One region of the Undibacterium sp. KW1 genome, then DNA from elsewhere that is predicted to be linked to it. Evidence: predicted binding sites of a transcription regulator. Region 1 holds the regulator's gene; the other holds the start of a gene.

Region 1 (6,851 bases):
GGCCCAGCATCAGGAGCAGATGGGCCTGACGCCGGTGCTGCTGGTGCCTGCACCATTGCGTGCCTTGCTGTCGCGCTTCCTGCGCCGCAATTTGCCACAACTCAAAGTCTTGTCACACGCAGAAGTACCTGAAACAAAAACCATTAGAGTCACTAGTCTGGTCGGAGGTCAATCATGAACGTCAGAAAATTTACCGCGAACACTTCTCGCGAAGCTTTGCGCATGTTGCGCGATGCTTTGGGGGCAGATGCCGTGATCCTGTCCAACCGTAATGTGGGCGGCAAGGTGGAGATTCTGGCCATGGCAGATGAAGCCATCAGTGCCATTGCACCTGCTTCCAACGATGAGGCACCGGTGCCTGAAGTGCCGCGCTTTGCTCCTCGCCTTAGTCCTCAATTCCAGTCTGATCAACCGCTTATCAGACCGCGTGCGTTTGAGCGAGCCGTGGAGGCACCTGCAAGTGTGCCGACTTTCAAGGCGGCGACCGGTGCATCTGGTTTTGCCAGTGAAATCGAAGCCCCGGTGAGTGGCAATGAGCTTAACGATGTCATGTCAGAAATACGTTCCATGCGCAGCATGCTGGAATCGCAACTGGCAGAAATCTCCTGGACACAAACGCAAAAACGCCAGCCACAAAAAGCAGAAATCCTGCGTGAATTACTGGCGACAGGTTTCAGTGCCAGTCTGTCTCGCTATCTGGTGGAAAAGCTGCCTGAAGCAGGCAAGCTTGAAAATGGCCTGGACTGGATCAAAAACGTCCTGACCCGCAACCTGTCTACCATTGACAATGAAAATGAGATGCTGGAAAAGGGCGGGGTGTATGCCCTGGTAGGCCCCACAGGCGTCGGCAAGACGACCACAACGGCCAAGCTGGCGGCTCGTTGTGTCATGCGTCATGGCCCATCCAAACTGGCCCTGATCACGACGGACGGTTATCGTATCGGCGGTTTTGAACAATTGCGTATCTACGGCAAGATATTGGGTGTCATGGTGCATGCGGTCAAGGATGAGGCAGATTTACGCATCGCCTTGTCGGAGCTCAAGAACAAGCACACGGTCCTGATTGATACTGTCGGTGTCAGCCAGCGTGACAAAATGGTGACTGAGCAGGTGGCAATGTTGTCTGGAACAGACACTCCGGTAAAGCGCTTGTTATGTCTGAATGCGACTTCAACTGGCGAAACCTTGAGTGAAGTCGTGCGTGCCTATCAGGGCAATGGCCTGGCTGGCTGTATCCTGACCAAGCTTGATGAGGCGGCCACCATAGGTGGTGCACTGGATATCGCGATACGCCAGAAACTCATGGTGTATTACGTCGCCAGTGGACAGCGTGTACCTGAGGACCTGCATATCGCCAACAAGCTCTACCTGATAGATCGCGCCTTCAAGCTCAAGCGTGAAACGGCGGCTTTCCGCTATCTGGATGAAGAATTACCCTTGCTGATGGCTGGCGCGGTTTCCGCGCAAGCATCAGGACGTGCTGGTCAGGAGGTGTCCCTTGGCTAGTTTCGATCAGGCAGAAGGCCTGCGCCGCATGCTGGCTGGGCCAAAACCACGGGTATTTACCTTTTTGTCAGCCTTGAGAGAAGATGAAAAGAGTGGCATGTTGGTCAATCTCGGGGTGTCACTGGCGCGCCAGGGTAACCAGGTGTTGATGGTGGATGCGCGCTCTTCCGAAAACAGTGTGGGAGCCTGGTTGAATGCCAACCTTGATCAGACCTTATTGGATGTAGCGAGACAACAGCGTACAATGAAGGAAGCAGTCAAATTGGTGGCTGCAGGCCTGTCGGTAACGATGCTGGCCCGTCACGCGTGGCTGCCGCCCGAAAATACCCGGCATTTGTCCAAAGTATTTGATGTGGCTGCCAACCGTGCGGATCTGGTCATCGTCGATAGTGAGATCAATCTGGATGACAGTTTTCCGCTGGCGACGCTGGATGACAGCGAACTGGTGATACAGGTTTCTGCTGATCCCGACATGATCAAGGCCGCTTATGGATTGATCAAGCGTGTGAGCAACCGGCTGGGGCGACGTGGTTATGGTATTTTAGTGTCCGGTGCATCGGATAAAGAGGCGAGATTGATTTATACGAATATGGCGCAGGCGGCCAGCCGTTACCTGGCAGTGCCGCTGCACTACGTCGGCCATGTGCCGGAAGATGAACACGTAAGAAAGGCTGCACATTTGGGACGCTCTGTGATTGACGCTTTTCCTAAAGCCCTTGCTTCGCTGGCATTCTCCCGGCTGGCTGAACAATTGGCGAAGACCGCGCGTTCCACCCTATGTGCAGAGGGAGTCCCTGAGCTGGGTGTCGGTCTCGGAATGTAATCAGAAAAATGTACACCGCGAGCGGAAAATCAGATAAAAACTTCCTTTTGAGGGAGCATGCGCCTCTGGTCAAGCGTCTGGCTTACCAGTTGAAGGCGCGCCTGCCTCCCAGTGTGGAGGTGGATGATCTCGTGCAGGCCGGTATGATAGGCCTGCTGGATGCCGTTAACCGCTACGAAGATACCCATGGCGCCCAGTTTGAAACCTATGCGGTACAACGCATACGCGGTGCCATGCTGGATGAATTGCGTAGTAGCGACTGGCTGCCGCGTGGCGTGCGCCAGAACATGCGCAAGATAGAAAATGCCATGAATGTGCTACAGCAAAAGCTGGGCAGGCCACCGCTGGAAACCGAGGTGGCGAAGTCGCTCAAGCTCAGCCTGGAAGAGTACCAGAACCTGCTGACAGACAGTGGCGGGCACCAATTGGTGTACTACGAAGACTTTCATGATGCGGATACCAAGGAACATTTCCTTGATCATTATTGTTCCGATGCGTCAGGTGATCCCTTGCAGGATTTGCTCAATGACGACTTCCGTGACGCCGTCATCGGTGCCATAGACAGCCTGCCGGAGCGGGAGAAATTGCTGATGGGCCTGTACTACGAGCAGGAATTGAATCTCAAGGAAATCGGGGCCGTGATGGGTGTATCAGAGTCGCGGGTTTCTCAATTACACAGTCAGGCAGTTGCCAGGCTCAGGGCATACTTAAGGGAGAAAGCGTGGACTGGGCTAGCATAGTAGGTTTGATACTGGTGGTACTTGGCATCGTCAGCGGCCAACTGATCGAGGGCGGGCGCCTGTCTTCGCTGGTGCAACCAGCTGCTTTTGTGATTGTGGTCATTGGTACCCTCGGTGCGGTACTCTTGCAAAGCAGGATGAACACCTTCGTGCGTGGTGTGCGCATGTTGCGCTGGGTAGTGTCTGAACCACCTGACAGCAGCAAGAAAAATATTGCCGATGCACTGATCTGGAGTGTGGTGGCAAGGCGTGAAGGCTTCCTGAGCCTGGAACGTTACATGAATGCTTCTACCGACCCCTTCATAGGCAAAGGCTTGCGCCTGGTGATCGATGGCATAGACCCGATACGCTTGAAAGACATACTGGATGTCGATATTTCACTGTATGAAATGGAGCAGCGTCAGGCCGCTAAAATCTGGGAGTCTGCGGGCGGGTATTCCCCGACCATAGGTATTCTTGGGGCAGTGCTGGGGCTTATCCATGTCATGGAAAATCTCAGTGACCCATCCAAGCTTGGTGGTGGTATTGCTGTTGCCTTTGTGGCCACTATCTACGGTGTGGGCCTGGCTAACCTGTTATTTTTGCCCGTCAGTAATAAACTCAAGGAAATCATAGGCCGCGAAGTGACGCGCCGTGAAATGTTGTCCGATATTTTTTATAGTATTGCTCTGGGCGACAGCCCGCGCGTGGTGGAAGAAAGACTGACCAATCACCGCAATTAAGCGATGCAGTGACATTGAAAAAATACACTTATGGCAAGAAAAAAATACCACGAAGAACCAGACAACCATGAGAGATGGCTGGTTTCTTACGCGGATTTTATTACCTTGCTGTTTGCGTTTTTTGTTGTCATGTATGCCATCTCCTCCCTGAACGAGGGCAAATACCGGGTCTTGTCCAACTCACTGACCGGTGCCTTTGGCAAAGTCATGACGGTGAATCCCAAGCCTGTCGATGCGCAACTTGAACAAAAAATCAAGCTCGACCCCTTGCCTCTGGTCAAAAACCGTATCAATGAAGGTTTGCGCAAAGAAAAAGCGCAAATGACGACCATGGCCAAAGATATCATGACCGTGCTGGAGCCTCTGGTGCGCGAAGGCAAGGTCAGGGTTACCCAGACCAGCCGCGGTATTACCATAGAAATCAATGCCAGCCTCTTGTTTGCTCCTGGTGATGCGCGCCTGAATGTCGATTCCATACAGGCACTGAGGGCGATTGCCGGTGTCCTCAAGCTTGATACCCATGCCATACAGGTAGAGGGACATACTGACAATCTGCCTATCAGTAACCCCATTTTTCCCTCCAATTGGGAATTATCGGCCGTACGTGCCAGCACGGTCGCCCGTTTGCTCACGGAAAATGGTGTCGATGAAAACCGCGTGACTGCAGTAGGGCAGGGCGCAAAGCTGCCTGTCAGTGACAATGACACGCCAGAAGCGCGGGCCAGGAACAGGCGTGTATCCGTCACCATACTGGCAGTATTGCCTGAGCCTGTGATAGAGGTGCCCTTGAGCCCAGCATCTGGGGCGGCGGCAACATCATTGCCCTCACCAGCAACGCGGCCAGCGGCGGCATCTTTGTCTGGCGCGGCACCGGGGCCTTGAAAACCTGAAAATCCTGAAGATTAAGGAGTTTTTCCAGTTGCTGGCGGGATAGTCGGCGCAGTACGGTCATGCTAGCGAAGTCGTGTTCAGAGTTAGTCGCCAGCGAAAATCACCAGCGCTTCATCAATGCGCAAGCAGGATCGCACAAGCACCGTCAGGTGGCGATATAGCCCTTGCCTGGCGTAGTTTTGACGGTTGATTGACCGTTGGGGCCATACATGGAGCCGGCCTGATTGTTGTTTTTTTGCAATAGATGCAAGGTTGCCTGGTTCAGCGATAGTCTGCGGTTGATCAGCAAACCATTGGTGCGGTTGTCTTCTTTGGCTTGCACAGTCAGTTGCAATAAAGCATCCCAGTCCTGTGCACTGGTTTGGGCGACGCCGGCTTGCTGCAAATAAGCCTGCATGCCGTCTATATCAGCATTAAATCCAAGTTCATTCAAAAAGCTGTTACGCTTTTTTTCCAGTTCTGTCATTTTGACCACAAGCTGTCCCTTGCTCTGGGTAAAGTCATTGAGCTGGACTATATCGCTTTCTACCAATGCCGCTTGCTCTTGCTTGAGCAAGTCAGTGAGCGAAGACATGATGCTCACCTCTTCTTGCAGGCATTGTTGAATAGCGCTATGTCTGGAACCTGTTGCGTTCATTTTTTAACGTTTTCTGGCGTTGAGCAAATCTTTAACTGTTTCCAGAAGCCCATCAGCGACTTTTTCCGAATTGACCTGGAAGCGTCCTTCGGAAATGGCCAGCTTGATAGCTTCCACCTTCTTCGTCTCAAACACAGCATTGCTCGCCTGCGTACTTTGCAAGGCTTGCAACTGTGAAGACAGGGTCGAAATTTGTACTTTCGTCGAATTCGCCACGGGTACCGCGGTTTCTGCGGGTTTTTCCGTGCGAGCCTGTTGCGGGCTGACTGGCAGTCCCGCTGTCTTATTTAGTGCGTCATCAATTTTCACAGCGATACCCTCTAGTGTGGGACTTACAAACATCTACATCCAGTTTATCGGCTGTGTAATTTTAAACTTTAACCTTACTGTAAAAAAATATTGCATGTGCTTAATTCCAGCTACAAATATCTTGCCATCAGTAAACTATTTCTATAATGCCACCATTCTTCGCAACGCCACTGATGGTTTGCCCTGAACTGGTCTTGGCCTTGGCAATTTGTCCATCTGCCGCATTATTAAGGGCGATGGCATCTGTTGTCACCTGGAAACCTGGGCCGTTGCTGATGACCCGCACTGATTGCCCTTGTTGCACGACTGCAGGGCTTTTCAGGGCATCAAGACGCATGACACCACCAGAAGCCATGGAGACCTGCATGGTTTTGCCTATCGCCTGTTCAGGCGCGGTGATGACGCCGGCGGGCAATTTCGCAATATCACCCCTTTGTTTGCTTAAATCGCTGAGTGAGATAACTTGTCCATGGGTAAGCGCATTGGCTGCCACGTAGTAATCTGCCGTCACCTGCACATTTGCTTGCAAATACACCAGCCAGGGGGCAGGGGCAGTGCAGCGTATTGCCAGAGTGACCTTGCCCCAGGGTTTGCTGCCAGGCAATAAATAAGGATTGGGGTTGTCGCAGGCCTGGAGATTGAGGCGTTTATCGACTTCGCCTACTGTTACCTGTACGTCATTGCTGAGACCTGATGCCTGTAGTGTCAAAAAGTCCAGGGCGATCTGGCGCAACTGTGCAGCATCCTGGACCTGGCTTATCGGAGCGGCCTGGCTCAGGCATGCCAGGCTCATCAAGGACAGGGCCAAAACTTGCTTGCGGTTGGGTTTGCTGAATATCTTTGCGGCTTTCATCATGTTTCCTGCCGGGGTTGCGCTGAACTCCATTTTAGGATTTGCGGGTTTTTTTGAATGCCTGAATAAACGGGTTTTTCCCTTTCTGCTTGCCTGATCAAATTTGTGCTCTGACGAATAAGATGCAAGGTATAGAAAACCCTTGTGTGCCTCAAGCGTACTGTGCGATGGCGAAGGAGAGAAAGATGGTTGGCAGGTTAGATGACTTTTTGAAATTCCATGAGGCTGCACTATCAGTGCGTGGTCAGCGTCAGCAGTTGCTCGCATCCAATATTGCCAATGCTGATACGCCCAATTACAAGGCGAAGGACATCGATTTTTCCAGTGCACTCAGTCATGCCCTGGGACAAAACCTGAACCAGTCGCCAAC
Region 2 (6,851 bases), 250 kb from region 1:
GGCATCGTTGCTGATCTTCTTGCCAGCTTCATTTACTGACAAACTGACTATACTCGAAGTATCGGCTTTGGCACCTGTTTCTGGAGTGACTGGCCTGCTGGCAGTTTGAAGGCCTAGAGTATCTACCTCGTCAGTTGCTGCACCCAGATAATTACTGGACTGGAGTTGTGGGCGCTTTTCTGCGCCTGTTGCGTAGTTTTGCGGTAGCGGGGTAGGGAAATGCGCGTCCCCGTCATGTTCCAGCAGAAATGTGGGGCGGGGTTCGGTCGCGATCAGGCGCAGTGGAATCTGGTCACCTGTTTTACTGCCTTCGGGCAGCATCATCTTGGCGGTAATGCCTGCCACTCTGACGGTAAAACTGCCGTCCATTAACTTTGACAGGATTTCACCCTTGAGCAATTGCCCGGTAACCAGCTGCGCCAGTTTTGGGGTGATGTCCTGCCGGGTTTCGTTAATGGACAGTGCTGCTGCCGGTGCCTCGATATTGGCAACTGGTTTGGACAGAATATCGAGCCGGGTCGCCATAAAAATCAGGCTGAACTACCTGCACCATACGCATTGGATAATTTTCTGTTGGTACTGGAGTTTTTCATCAGGTCTGACAACTGCGCCATCCATGGCTCGGTAATGTCACGAATTTCCTTGTCGTCGGCAAGAATTTTCTTGATGATGCGGACTTTTTTGTCACGCATGTCTGCGGGCAGATCAAAAGGGATTTCGCTTTCACGTATGGTTTGTACTCGGCTGGAGCAGTCACTTTCCAGTTGTTCCAGCAATTCCCAATTTCCTGAGCGCGCAGCTTCCAGCATATTGCCTGTAATTACGGCAACATTTTCATACAATGAGATCAGTTCCAGACTATTCATCTTGATTCAAGCCTCAACAAAGTTGGCAGGACGAGGGGACAATGGGTCAACATTCATTTTGGGTGCTTCCGCAGCAGGCTCGTTGCTGGGGGCAATTGCTTCCCATGAAGATTTTAAATCCCTTAATAGATTCTTTACTTCATTGAGCATCTCATCGTTATTGTCCAGATTGGCGCGAATCAAGCGGGCACTCATATATTCGTAAAGGGCATCAAGATTATTGGCTATTTCTCCACCGGCCTTCTTGTCCAGGCTGGCGCGCAGTCCGTTTTCGATAATCGCGATAGCTTTCGAAATTGATTGACCTTTAGAGGCTATTTCACCATTGCTTAAGTGCTGCGATGCATTGGAGATCGCTACGATTGCTCCTTCAAAAAGCATCACGATCAATTTATGGGGACTGGCAGCAATCACGCCAGTCTCTATGCCTACTTTTGCGTAGGCATTTGCACCACGTACTTGAGATGAGCCAAACATAGCGATTAATCCTCTCTGAAATTATTGATACTGCTAACTACATTCACTTCGTACTTGACGTCAGTGCTGCCAGTTGTTGTGTAAGAAATGAACTTGTATTATTCAAACTGCTTACAATCGAGTCCAGGGCTGTAAATTGAGCCCGGTAGCGTGCTTCTGTATCGAACAGGCGGCTATTCAAAATATCTCTTTGTTTGCCTATGTCCTTGATGCTGCGGTTGATACCGTCTGTAGCACTGGATATCGAGCCGGAAGTGCCAACGACAGTAGATAGCAAAGACGATACCTGAGATGCATAACCCCTGGAAAAATTCACTGTCCCACGGGCTCCCAGTGAGCCGCCACTGACCAATATTTTCAAACCCTCGGTATCAGATCCAGTAGCACCTGTCAGGAACTGCCCACTGCCAGCCGCTGTAATGCCATTCAGTTTGCCTGCCACATCCACGCCTGCAGTGCCGTTGAGGACGGTGCCGGTAAAACTGGCTGCACCAGTGCCGGTGCCATCTGCCAGGTTCACATTCGAAGCACTGCCATATTTGGTTGATTGCAATTGCAACTTGCCGCCGCTGTTAATGGTGGCAGTGACGGTTGAACCATTGTCTTTGAAAGTGGAATTCCCGTTGATTGAGGTTTGCAGCAAGGTTGCCAGTGAAGACGCCGTGTAAGTGCCGGCGGCCAGTGACACTAGGGATGTTTTCCCATCCAGGGTGACATTGATGGCAGTGCTGGCTGCAATGGTGGTGTTGCCAGTGCTCAGGTCCAGATCGCCTTGCAAGCCACCTTGCGTAGCAATGGCAGTTATTTCCAGGCCGTAAGCGCCTTGCTTGGTCGCACTGGTGGAGCTGCTGTAACTGACCAGGCTGTCCGTCGCTTTACCAACGGAGGCAAACAAACCGCTGATTTCATTATAGTTTGTCGATAAGGCAGCACTGAGTTTCGTCGAATCGACGGAGAGTGTGCCATCTTTTTGAAAATTGATGCCTATGCTGGCAAGGCTGGTGATGTTTCCGCCCAGGCCGTTGACAGCAGTACTGAGTGTCGATCTGATCTGGCTTTGCACATTCCTGGCGGTAGAGTCGCCAATCAGAATGCCACCTTTTTTTGTGCTGGCATCGTAACCAGTCAAGGTTTTTAAGGTTGCCTGAAAATCATTGTAACCTTTGACAAAACCATTAATGGCAGACTGTATGCCGCTGGTATTGGCACTCAGGGCAAGGCTGGTCGTGCCTACTTTACTGAGGTTCAGGGTGGTGCCCTGTATGGCACCCGTTACTGCGTTGGACGTGCTGGAAATTGCAATACCATTGACTGTCAGTGCCGCATTCTGTGCAGTGGTGGTTTCAGTAAAGTTTTGTGTGCCGGCAGGATCATAATTGACCAGGCTTTGGATGGCGGCATCGCCCGTTGCAGAAATCTTAAGACTAGAGGTCGCTCCAGTTTTGGCAGAAGTGAGCACCAGATGGTAAGGTGTGGCACTACCGTCACCAACAATGGCGGCAGTTGCGCCTACCTTCGCGGCATTAATTGCATCACGGATGCCTTGCAGAGAATTGTTGGCACCATCAATAGTGACTGTGCCTATCGATTGCGTGGCATCCTGGGTAAAGGTAGAGCCCGTATACACACCATTTGCAGAAGTGCCACCAGTAATAGTGCCAAACTCAAAGGTGATGGTTGTGCTGGTGCCGCTGCCGATACTTGCTGTAGAACTGGCTTGACCAGCGCTGGAAATCGTCTGTGCCTGTGCCAGTTTTGTTACATTGACGTTATAGTTGCCTTGGGTAGAAACGCTGGTGGTAGTGGCAGACAGGATGGAGCTATCGCCAGCTGTAGCAGTTAGCGACTGAAAAGTGCCCAGATTGCTGAGGCCGGTAACATTGGACTGAAAAACGCTGAGCGCGCTGTTAAGCGTGCCATAAGCAGACAGCTTCGCCTGAAAACTGGCTTCTTTCTTCGCCAGTGTAGTCAGAGGCTGACTCTCCACCTGCATTAATTTGGTAATGAGGCCGTTGACGTCCAGATTGGCGCCTAAGCCTGTCGATTGTATGCCCACATTGTTCCCCTTGTCAGACCGTACTGTACTAAATTATCGGCAAAGACAAACCAGACTTTAGAGGGGAATTTACATGCCAATTTAAAACTTAGATGCAGGACTGACTATATGATTAGCTAATTACGCTTGTTGTTTGATCAGTAAACCCTGTAGTTTATCCAGAGAGCGCGAGATTTCAAGGGCTTCCTCGGACGGGATCTGGCGCAAAACTTCTTTGGTTTGCAAATCAACCACCTTAACGACTACTTTATTACTATGTTCTTCCACACTGAATTCTAGTGATTGTGACAGAGACTGGATTGTCTTGTTGATATCATCGACAGCTTTGGTCACTTTATCGAATTCTGGTGGTGCGGATGCAGAAGAGGCTGCCTTGACGGCATCAATGGTTTGCGTTGATGCTGCTGCAGACCTTGAAACGGGGGGGCTGGTATCGGGGCCTGTTGCACGGTCAGTGATCAGTTGTCCTGATGGAGATGCGCTCCCTATCGACCGGATGTCCATGATCTTTTCCTTCAAGAAAAATACCCCTGGTCAAAAAGATGACCAGGGGGACATGCTTTACGCTTTAAGTATAGACCTAATTTACATAAGCCTACTGCTATTAGCCACGCAACAGGGCCAGGACGCCGTTAGGCAAGCCGTTAGCCTGTGCCAAAATCGCTGTGCCAGCTTGTTGCAAGACCTGACCACGTGTCAGAGATGCTGTTTCTTGAGCGAAATCTGCATCACGGATACGGCTGCGGGATGCTGTCAAGTTTTCAGAGTTGGTCTGCAAACTTTCAATCGCAGAAGAGAAACGGTTCTGATAAGCACCCAGAGAAGCGCGGGAACTATTGATCGATTGCAGCGCCGCATCGATGGTCGTCAACGCGGCGGTGGCCCCGGCAGCGGTACCCAGATTCAGTGAAGATACACCTGCACCTACTGTTACAGTAGCAGAAGTGAAACCACCTGTCAGGTTGGCAGCTGCCAAACCAGTACCAGTACCGTTAGCCAGAGTGATACCTGCAGAGCTGGTAGAAGTCAGGGACAGTGTCGAAGTGCTGACGTCGGTTGCGCCTGTTGCAGACACGGTAATACCTGTATTGGCAGCGGCAGCAGCAGCGTTAGTGCTGGCTGTTACAGTGATGTTACGGCCGTCGGCAGCAGCCAGTGCGACTGCACCAGTTGTTGTGTTGAATGTAGCTGTAACACCTGTTTGTGTGCTGATTGCATTAACGGCTGCAGCAACTTGTGCGCCGCGTTGCGCACCAGAAGTAGATGCATTCAAGGCGCCCAGATTTACGCCGTTAATGGTAATGTCGCCAGAAGCAATCGCAGTTGCAGAAGTACTTGCAGTACCAGCAATAGTTGTGGAGCCTACAGTTGCTGTTACGCCTGTGCTGCCGCTGATCGCATTGATGGCTGCTGCTTTAGCGATACCGCTGCCGGTAGAGTTGGAGAAGGATACGCCGTCAGCAGCGGATGCGCCAACCTGGAAGCCGTTGATGGACAAGTCACCGGCAGCCAGAGCTGTTGTGGTAACTGCACCGGCACCGGCTACTGTCGTAGCGTAGCTGGAAGATGCACCAACACCCAGGGCGCTAGATTTTGCGCTGGAGATGGAAGCGATACTGATTTGATCGTTTGCTGTACCGTTGGCACCGACCTGGAAAGTTTGTGCAGAGAAGCTACCGTCAAGCAGGTTCACGCCGTTGAAGTTAGTGCTGCTGGCAACGCGGTTAATTTCAGAAATCAGCTGACTTGCTTCGTTGTTCAGAGCGGCGCGATCAGAAACGCTGTTGGAGCCGTTGGCGGATTGTACGGCCAGATCACGGATACGTTGCAAGTTGGAGCCGATTTGTTGCAGCGCGCCCTCAGCGGTTTGCGCCAGGGAGATACCGTCGTTTGCATTACGTGCAGCTTGATTCAAGCCACCGATTTGTGAAGAAAGACGTTCGGAAATCGCCAGGCCAGCAGCATCGTCTTTTGCGCTATTGATACGCAAGCCAGAAGACAAACGTTGGAGGGACGTATTCAGAGCGGATTGAGATGTGCTCAAATTGCGTTGCGCATTCAGCGAAGCAATATTGGTATTAATAACAGCCATGGTGATTCTCCTTACCTAAGTTATACAATTTTGGCGTAGTAGCCTGAAACTTTGGTCTTTCGTGCTGACTATTGGACCGCCGTTGTAAAGGGTATCGGTAGAGACTAAAAAAGTTTTAGCGTGTTTCTGAAAATAAATCTTATTTTTTTTGCTCAAGTTTTTTAACTCTTTCCGCTTGTCGACGCTTTTTTAAAATACTTTAGGGTCAAATTTGATTTAGTTTTCAGGCTTTATTTAACACATGGAAACAAAATCATTAGCTATAAAATAAGCCTGAGCATGGTGGTTTCTGGTATTTTCCAGTCTGGACATGCAGTTTTATTCATTTTGCTTACTTAATTTGTAAGTCAGATGAGGTAATTGTAAAAAAGATTAATGATAAGAAGCTGACCTGGGGACTGGACATGGCAAAAACGAGTTTTGATGCGCGAAAAGCAATGCGCGATGTTCATCGACTTTTCGATGCTGGTTCTGTTTCCGAGGCCAGGCAAGGCTGCCTGACTATCATCAGGCATTTTCCGCGTCACGCAGAAGCTTTATATGCCCTGGCCAGGATGGCTGGGGATGCGGGTGAGAGTGATGAAGCCATGGGATATTTGAAACTGGCTTTTGACGTCATGCCTCACTTTCCTGACAACAGGAAGATTGCTTTCGGCATATTCAATAAATACTTGCTGGCGAAACAGTACCCCCAATTGGAAGAGGCTGGCCTCTGGCTATCAGCTTATTTGCCACGGGACGGCATCGTTTGGGACTATATAGGGATAGCGAGGATAGAGCAGGCCAAGTTTCCGCAAGCACTTGAAGTGTTGAGCAAGGCTGTTGCCTTGTTGCCAAATAACCCCCACATACTTGCGAATATGGGCAATGTGCTGATTTCTCTCGAGCGTTGTTCCGATGCCATCGTGTATCTGGAAAAAGCACTGGCTATTCAGCCAGAGATGGTTGTTGGCCTCAATAATCTGGGAAATGCATTGCGTTTCATAGGCAAGACAGAGGAGGCGATAGCGAGTATATCGAAAGCAGTTCAATTAGACCCGGGTTTGCCCTATCTGTACAATAATCTGGGCCTCGCTTATCGTGAGCACGGTATGTATAGCGTCGCCATCGAACAATACCGGCACGCCTTGCAACTGCAGCCAGAGCTGGTGCAGGTTTATCCCAATCTGATTGATGCACTGCGCCAGAACGGGCAAGTGCAGGAATCCATAGAGTGCGGGCAGCATGCGCTGACGCTGACCCACGATATTCCTGAAATCTGGGGGCTTATGGGGACACCTTGCGCGAGGCGAATCACTTGGATGCGGCGATCGAAGCTTATATCAAAGCCCTGTCTTTCAAGCAGGATAGCCTGTCTTCT

The links. The regulator FliA, encoded in region 1, starts transcription of late flagellar genes. The targets are predictions, from matches to a motif close to CTAAAGTTTNNNNNNNNNNNGCCGNTA.
Region 2: fliD (flagellar filament capping protein FliD) is a predicted target of FliA. The motif match lies at 3,434-3,460, and genes of this name have one in related genera.

Annotation. Positions count from the first base shown of each region.
Region 1 is NZ_AP018439.1:2,238,087-2,244,937, forward strand. Features, by position in the region: gene flhA (flagellar biosynthesis protein FlhA) at 1-178, shown strand, start outside; gene flhF (flagellar biosynthesis protein FlhF) at 175-1,506, shown strand; gene UNDKW_RS10005 (MinD/ParA family protein) at 1,499-2,329, shown strand; gene UNDKW_RS10010 (RNA polymerase sigma factor FliA) at 2,338-3,069, shown strand; gene UNDKW_RS10015 (flagellar motor protein) at 3,051-3,791, shown strand; gene motD (flagellar motor protein MotD) at 3,822-4,673, shown strand; gene UNDKW_RS10025 (flagella synthesis protein FlgN) at 4,828-5,319, opposite strand; gene flgM (flagellar biosynthesis anti-sigma factor FlgM) at 5,323-5,628, opposite strand; gene flgA (flagellar basal body P-ring formation chaperone FlgA) at 5,756-6,481, opposite strand; gene flgB (flagellar basal body rod protein FlgB) at 6,667-6,851, shown strand, end outside.
Region 2 is NZ_AP018439.1:2,484,368-2,491,218, forward strand. Features, by position in the region: gene UNDKW_RS11190 (flagellar hook-length control protein FliK) at 1-525, opposite strand, end outside; gene UNDKW_RS11195 (flagellar protein FliT) at 531-866, opposite strand; gene fliS (flagellar export chaperone FliS) at 873-1,343, opposite strand; gene fliD (flagellar filament capping protein FliD) at 1,387-3,399, opposite strand; gene UNDKW_RS11210 (flagellar protein FlaG) at 3,520-3,903, opposite strand; gene UNDKW_RS11215 (flagellin) at 4,004-5,491, opposite strand; gene UNDKW_RS11220 (tetratricopeptide repeat protein) at 5,896-6,851, shown strand, end outside; gene UNDKW_RS11225 (hypothetical protein) at 6,789-6,851, shown strand, end outside.